One region of the Pseudomonas sp. S3_B08 genome, then DNA from elsewhere that is predicted to be linked to it. Evidence: predicted binding sites of a transcription regulator. Region 1 holds the regulator's gene; the other holds the start of a gene.

Region 1 (3,205 bases):
GCGCGCATCGATCGACACGGCGACCAGCGGCTGCGCCAGTTCCGTGTGAATCAGCGCCCGCTCGGCCAGTTCCGGCAGCAAACCGGCCGGCAGATTGTCGATGCAGTAGTAGCCGTTGTCCTCAAGGACATTCAGGGCGGTACTTTTACCCGAGCCCGAACGGCCACTGACAATGATCAAACGCATGATTAGTGCCCGTTCTGCTCGTCCAGTACGACCTGGTACAAGGCTTCATTGCTCGGAGCGCTGCGTAGCTTGTCGCGCACTTCCTTGCGGTCGAGCATGCTGGCGATCTGGCGCAACAACTCCAGATGCGCGTCGGTTGCGGCTTCCGGGACCAGCAATACGAACAACAGGTCCACCGGAGCGCCGTCGATGGCGTCGAAATCGATCGGGGCTTCGAGGTGCAGCAGGGCGCTCACTGGCCCCGCGCAGCCCTTGAGGCGGCAGTGGGGAATGGCGATGCCGTTGCCAAAACCGGTGGAGCCGAGTTTTTCACGGGCGATCAGCGCCTCGAAGACATCCTGCATCGCCAGATCCGGCACTTCGCGGTGGATCAGGTTGGCAATCTGTTCGAGGGCTTTTTTCTTGCTGCCGCCCGGCGCGTTCACTTGGGAACGGCCGGGGGTCAGGATGGTTTCAAGTCGGATCATGGATAGGGGTGTTAACGACCGGTCGCGCCCTGGAGGAGGCTCTGGGTCTTTTCCTTATGCTTTTTGAGTTGGCGATCCAGCTTGTCGGTAAGTGAGTCGATCGCAGCGTACATGTCGGTATCTTCTGCGTTGGCGACCACTTCACTGCCGGGAATATGCAAGGTGGCTTCGATCTTCTGTTTCAGCTTTTCGACGCACATCGTGACCTGCACGTTGGTGATCTTGTCGAAATGTCGCTCCAGTCGCTGGAGTTTTTCCTCGATGTAGGAACGCAGAGGTTGGGTCACTTCCAGTTGGTGTCCACTGATGTTGACTTGCATACAGCTTCTCCTTCGTTGCCAGTGCATAAAGCGGCAGGCCGAAAAGCCTGCCACTGGAACGCTGTAACGTGGCTTACATCAACCGCTTGCGTTCGCTCGAAGGCGCGATTCCGAGGGATTCGCGGTACTTGGCGACGGTGCGGCGAGCCACCTGAATGCCTTGTGCCTCCAGTAAACCAGCGATCTTGCTGTCACTCAACGGCTTTTTCTGATTTTCCGCAGCGACCAGTTTCTTGATGATCGCGCGGATCGCCGTGGACGAGCATTCGCCGCCTTCGGAGGTGCTGACGTGGCTGGAGAAAAAGTATTTCAGCTCATAAATACCGCGCGGGGTATGCATGAATTTTTGTGTGGTCACCCGGGAAATCGTCGATTCGTGCATGCCGACCGCTTCGGCGATGTCATGCAATACCAACGGCTTCATTGCTTCGTCGCCGTACTCGAGGAAGCCGCGCTGATGTTCGACGATCTGCGTGGCCACTTTCATCAGGGTTTCGTTGCGGCTCTGCAGGCTCTTGATGAACCAGCGGGCCTCCTGCAACTGGTTGCGCATGAAAGTGTTGTCGGCGCTGGTGTCGGCACGCTTCACAAAACCGGCGTACTGGGCGTTGACGCGCAGGCGAGGCACCGATTCCTGGTTCAGCTCGACCAGCCAGCGCTCGTTGTCCTTGCGCACGATCACGTCGGGAATGACGTATTCGGCTTCGGTCGACTCGATCTGTGAGCCGGGACGCGGATTGAGGCTCTGCACCAGTTCGATGACCTGGCGCAGCTCGTCTTCCTTGAGCTTCATGCGCCGCATCAACTGGCTGTAATCGCGGCTGCCGAGCAGGTCGATGTAATCGGCGACAAGCCGTTTGGCCTCGGTCAGCCACGGCGTCTTCGCGGGCAGCTGGCGCAATTGCAGCAGCAGGCATTCGCTGAGGTTGCGGGCGCCGATACCAGCGGGCTCGAATTGCTGGATGCGATGCAGGACGGCTTCGATTTCGTCGAGCTCGATGTCCAGTTCCGGATCGAACGCTTCAAGAATTTCTTCGAGTGTTTCGTCCAGATAGCCCTGATTGTTGATGCAGTCGATCAGGGTCACGGCGATCAGGCGATCGGTGTCGGACATCGGCGCCAGGTTCAGTTGCCAGAGCAGATGACTCTGCAGGCTCTCGCCGGCCGACGTGCGAGTGGTGAAATCCCACTCATCGTCATCGCTGCTCGGCAGGCTGCTGGCGCTGGTCTGGTAGACGTCTTCCCAGGCAGTATCCACTGGCAGTTCGTTGGGGATGCGCTCGTTCCAATCGCCATCCTCGAGGTTATCCACCGTCGGGGCGGTTTCCTGGTAGGAGGGTTCCTGGATTTCGGCGGGCTTCTGTTCGGCGTTGTCGGCCAGCGGATCGGCGTTGTCGAAGTCGTCGCCTTCTTCCTGGCGCTCGAGCATCGGATTGGATTCCAGAGCCTCCTGGATCTCCTGTTGCAGGTCCAGGGTCGACAATTGGAGCAGGCGGATGGCCTGTTGCAGCTGCGGTGTCATCGTCAGCTGCTGGCCCATTCTCAAGACTAGCGATGGTTTCATGGCAGGGGCTTAACACCTTATTCGCCGGCGCTTTGCGCCATCCACTACAGGGCGCCGAAGCGCCAAACTTAAGCAAATTATATGCCTGAAACTGAAGTGTTTGCCTAGAGCGCTGTAACAATTAAAGCGGATAAATGCGCCTTGAATCGATACAGCGCTGTCGCGCTTACAGGCGGAACTCGTGACCCAGATACACTTCCTTGACCAGATCGTTGGCCAGGATGGTCTCGGCATCGCCTTCAGCGATCAGTTGACCGTCGTTGACGATGTAAGCGGTTTCGCAAATATCCAGCGTCTCACGCACGTTGTGGTCGGTGATCAGCACGCCGATGCCCTTGGCCTTGAGGTGATGGATGATCTGCTTGATGTCGCCGACCGAGATCGGGTCGACACCGGCGAACGGTTCGTCGAGCAGTATGAATTTCGGTGCCGTCGCCAGGGCGCGAGCGATTTCCACCCGGCGGCGTTCACCACCGGACAGGCTCATGCCGAGGTTGTCGCGGATGTGGCTGATGTGGAATTCCTGCAGCAGGCTTTCCAGCTCCTTGCGACGACCGGCCTTGTCCAGCTCCGGGCGGGTCTCGAGGATCGCCATGATGTTGTCGGCGACCGACAGTTTACGGAAGATCGACGCTTCTTGCGGCAGATAGCCGATACCGGCCTTGGCG
Region 2 (3,205 bases), 1.2 Mb from region 1:
AGGCGCAGACGCTGATGTTTGTAGGGCCATGCCCTAATATTTGTAGGACGCTGGCGAAAGGGGTGTGAAGATCTTGTATCCGGAGTCGGATGTTCCAGTTTGGCCACTCAACGCAGCCTCTGGAGGCGAAAAAAAATGGACCGCAGTGGTATGCGCCCGATTCTTCCGGGCGAGGTTCTGAATAAGGAATTCATGGAGCCGTTGAGCATGACCGTCATGGATCTGGCCATGCCCACGAAATGGCCCGAAAGCGAGATCGAAGAGCTTGTGAAATGCCAGCTCAGGATCTGCGCCGATCTGGCAATCAGCCTCGCCATTCAGCTCAACACTACGCCTGAGTTCTGGATGAATCTTCAGTCGACTTACGATTTGCGCAGAGCCCAGCTCCGGCATGCGGGCTCATAGCGATTGCTGCATCCGCGAAGCCCTTTTCCACCATGGCCCTGCCCGGGTCGCCCAACCCTCTGCTGAACATTCAGCATCAGATGAGCTTAGAAACCTGGGCTTTTGGGCGCAATCGGACGGCGGTCATTAAGGTTGTAGGACGTTGCGGGGATGGTTGAAGGGCTGAAGATCAAAAGATCGCAGCCTTCGGCAGCTCCCACAGGGGACGCGAATTATTCAGCGGGCGGTGTCAGCTTCGCTTCCATCTCGGCGACTTTGGCTTCGAGGCTTTCGAGGCGGGCGCGAGTACGCGCCAGCACTACCATCTGACTATCGAACTCTTCCCGGCTGACCAGATCAAGTTTGCTGAAGGCACTTTGCAGCAGCATTTTGAACTGGCTTTCGATTTCGGCTTTCGGCAGCGGGGTTTCGCCGTTGAAGAGGCGGGAGGCGGTGCCGCTCAGGGCGTCGAGGAAGTCTTTGGGCGCGAGCATGGGAAATGTCCTGGAAACAATGGCCGGCAGTGTATCACGCAGTGTCTATAGTCAATCCCGTTGCACGGATGCACGCTTTTCGCGCAGGGGGACGGACGGTGGCGCACCGTTGTTGTGCGTATCGGCAAAAGCTTTTCTGCCCGAGCGCTTGCAACAGGTGCCAAGCGATTGAAATGCAGGGTTTTTGCCGAGCTGGCAAGGTTTCTGCTTAGTCACCCTCGACCCATGCACTGATGCAGTCGCTGTGACGAATGCAGTGCGGCAGACGAAGCGGGGAGTTTCGTCTGATGCGGTTAGCTGGCGTCAACGATGCGTTACAAAGCCAGGCACTGCGCTTAGACTTGAGACGGGTTTGTTTTCCTGGGGCAAGTCCACCAATTCGGGAGAGAGTTTCATGAAGCTAGTCACTGCCATCATCAAGCCGTTCAAGTTGGACGACGTGCGCGAGTCGCTGTCCGAAATCGGCGTGCAGGGCATTACCGTCACTGAAGTCAAAGGCTTCGGCCGGCAGAAGGGTCACACCGAGCTGTATCGCGGCGCGGAATATGTGGTCGATTTTCTGCCCAAGGTGAAAATCGACGTGGCCATCGACGACAAGGATCTGGATCGGGTTATCGAGGCGATAACCAAAGCGGCCAACACCGGCAAGATCGGTGACGGCAAGATCTTCGTGGTCAATCTGGAACAGGCGATCCGCATCCGTACCGGCGAAACCGATACCGACGCGATCTAAGCGCTGCCACAAACCCAACGCCCCAGGAGAAAACAATATGACTCTGCGTAAATTCGCAGGGCTAGGCGCCCTGTTGTCCATCGTAATGCCCGGCATCGCCATGGCGGCAGACGAAGTGGCAGCGCCAGTCCTCAATTCCGGCGACACCGCCTGGATGCTCACCTCGACAGCGCTCGTGCTGTTCATGACCATCCCCGGCCTAGCGCTGTTCTACGGCGGTATGGTTCGCTCGAAAAACATTCTTTCCGTGCTGATGCAGTGCTTCGCCATTACCGGTCTGATCAGCATCCTGTGGGTCATTTATGGCTACAGCATTGCCTTCGACACCACCGGCATGGAGCAGGGCGTCGTCAACTTCAATTCGTTCTTCGGCGGCATGGGCAAGGCGTTCCTCGCCGGTGTCACGCCTTCGAGCATCACCGGCCCGGCGGCGCTGTTCCCTGAGGCGGTGTTCATCACCTTCCAGATGACCTTCGCGATCATCACCCCGGCGCTGATCGTCGGTGCGTTCGCCGAGCGCATGAAGTTCTCTGCGATGCTGATCTTCATGGGCATCTGGTTCACGCTGGTTTATGCACCGATCGCGCACATGGTCTGGTCCGGTAACGGCGGCCTGATGTGGGACTGGGGCGTGCTCGACTTTGCTGGCGGCACCGTGGTGCACATCAACGCCGGTATCGCCGGTCTGGTCGCGTGCCTGGTACTGGGCAAGCGCAAAGGCTTCCCGACCACACCGATGGCTCCGCACAACCTCGGCTACACCCTGATGGGCGCGGCGATGCTGTGGGTTGGCTGGTTCGGCTTCAACGCCGGTTCCGCTGCCGCTGCCAACGGCACTGCCGGTATGGCCATGCTGGTTACCCAGATCGCCACCGCCGCTGCGGCACTGGGCTGGATGTTTGCCGAGTGGGTCACCCACGGCAAGCCAAGCGCACTGGGCATTGCTTCGGGTGTGGTCGCCGGTCTGGTCGCGATCACTCCGGCCGCTGGCACTGTAGGCCCGATGGGTGCACTGGTGATCGGTCTGGCCGCAGGCGTGGTGTGCTTCTTCTGCGCCACCACCCTGAAACGCAAACTCGGCTATGACGACTCCCTGGATGCCTTCGGCGTGCACGGTATCGGCGGTATCCTCGGCGCGATCCTCACCGGTGTGTTTGCCGCACCGGCACTGGGCGGCTTCGGCACCGTGACTGACATCGGCGCGCAGGTCTGGATTCAGATCAAAGGCGTCGGCTTCACGGTGATCTACACCGCGATCGTGACTTTCATCATCCTCAAGGTGCTGGACGCCGTCATGGGTCTGCGCGTAACCGAGGAAGAAGAGTCGGTCGGCCTCGATCTGGCACAACACAACGAACGCGGCTACAACCTGTAAGTACGCGCGATAAAAAACTGCCCGGTTCGCCGGGCATTTTTTTGTCCGGGATTTGTCATTCAAGGTGCGGCTGAAAGGATTTTTCTTACGGCTTTGGTCGTCTTTACGACGAGGCTTTTTCTGCGGGCAATCGCTTACATCGCTGCAGGAATATTAGGGCCTTTGTTTTTTTTCAGAGCACGCTAGAATGCGCCCCGAACGAGCGGAGAACTGTATGTG

The links. The regulator sigma-54, encoded in region 1, starts transcription at its own class of promoters, with help from an activator protein. The targets are predictions, from matches to a motif close to ANTGGCATNNANNTTGCTNT.
Region 2: a site for sigma-54 is predicted at 1,070-1,089, ahead of glnK (P-II family nitrogen regulator). Genes of this name have one in related genera too.

The regions. Positions count from the first base shown of each region.
Region 1 is NZ_CP162750.1:5,774,167-5,777,371, forward strand. Features, by position in the region: gene rapZ (RNase adapter RapZ) at 1-186, opposite strand, end outside; gene ptsN (PTS IIA-like nitrogen regulatory protein PtsN) at 189-653, opposite strand; gene hpf (ribosome hibernation-promoting factor, HPF/YfiA family) at 665-973, opposite strand; gene AB4N73_RS25935 (RNA polymerase factor sigma-54) at 1,047-2,537, opposite strand; gene lptB (LPS export ABC transporter ATP-binding protein) at 2,704-3,205, opposite strand, start outside.
Region 2 is NZ_CP162750.1:4,568,354-4,571,558, reverse strand. Features, by position in the region: gene AB4N73_RS20795 (HigA family addiction module antitoxin) at 136-405, shown strand; gene AB4N73_RS20790 (accessory factor UbiK family protein) at 618-878, opposite strand; gene glnK (P-II family nitrogen regulator) at 1,273-1,611, shown strand; gene AB4N73_RS20780 (ammonium transporter) at 1,649-2,986, shown strand; gene AB4N73_RS20775 (secondary thiamine-phosphate synthase enzyme YjbQ) at 3,201-3,205, shown strand, end outside.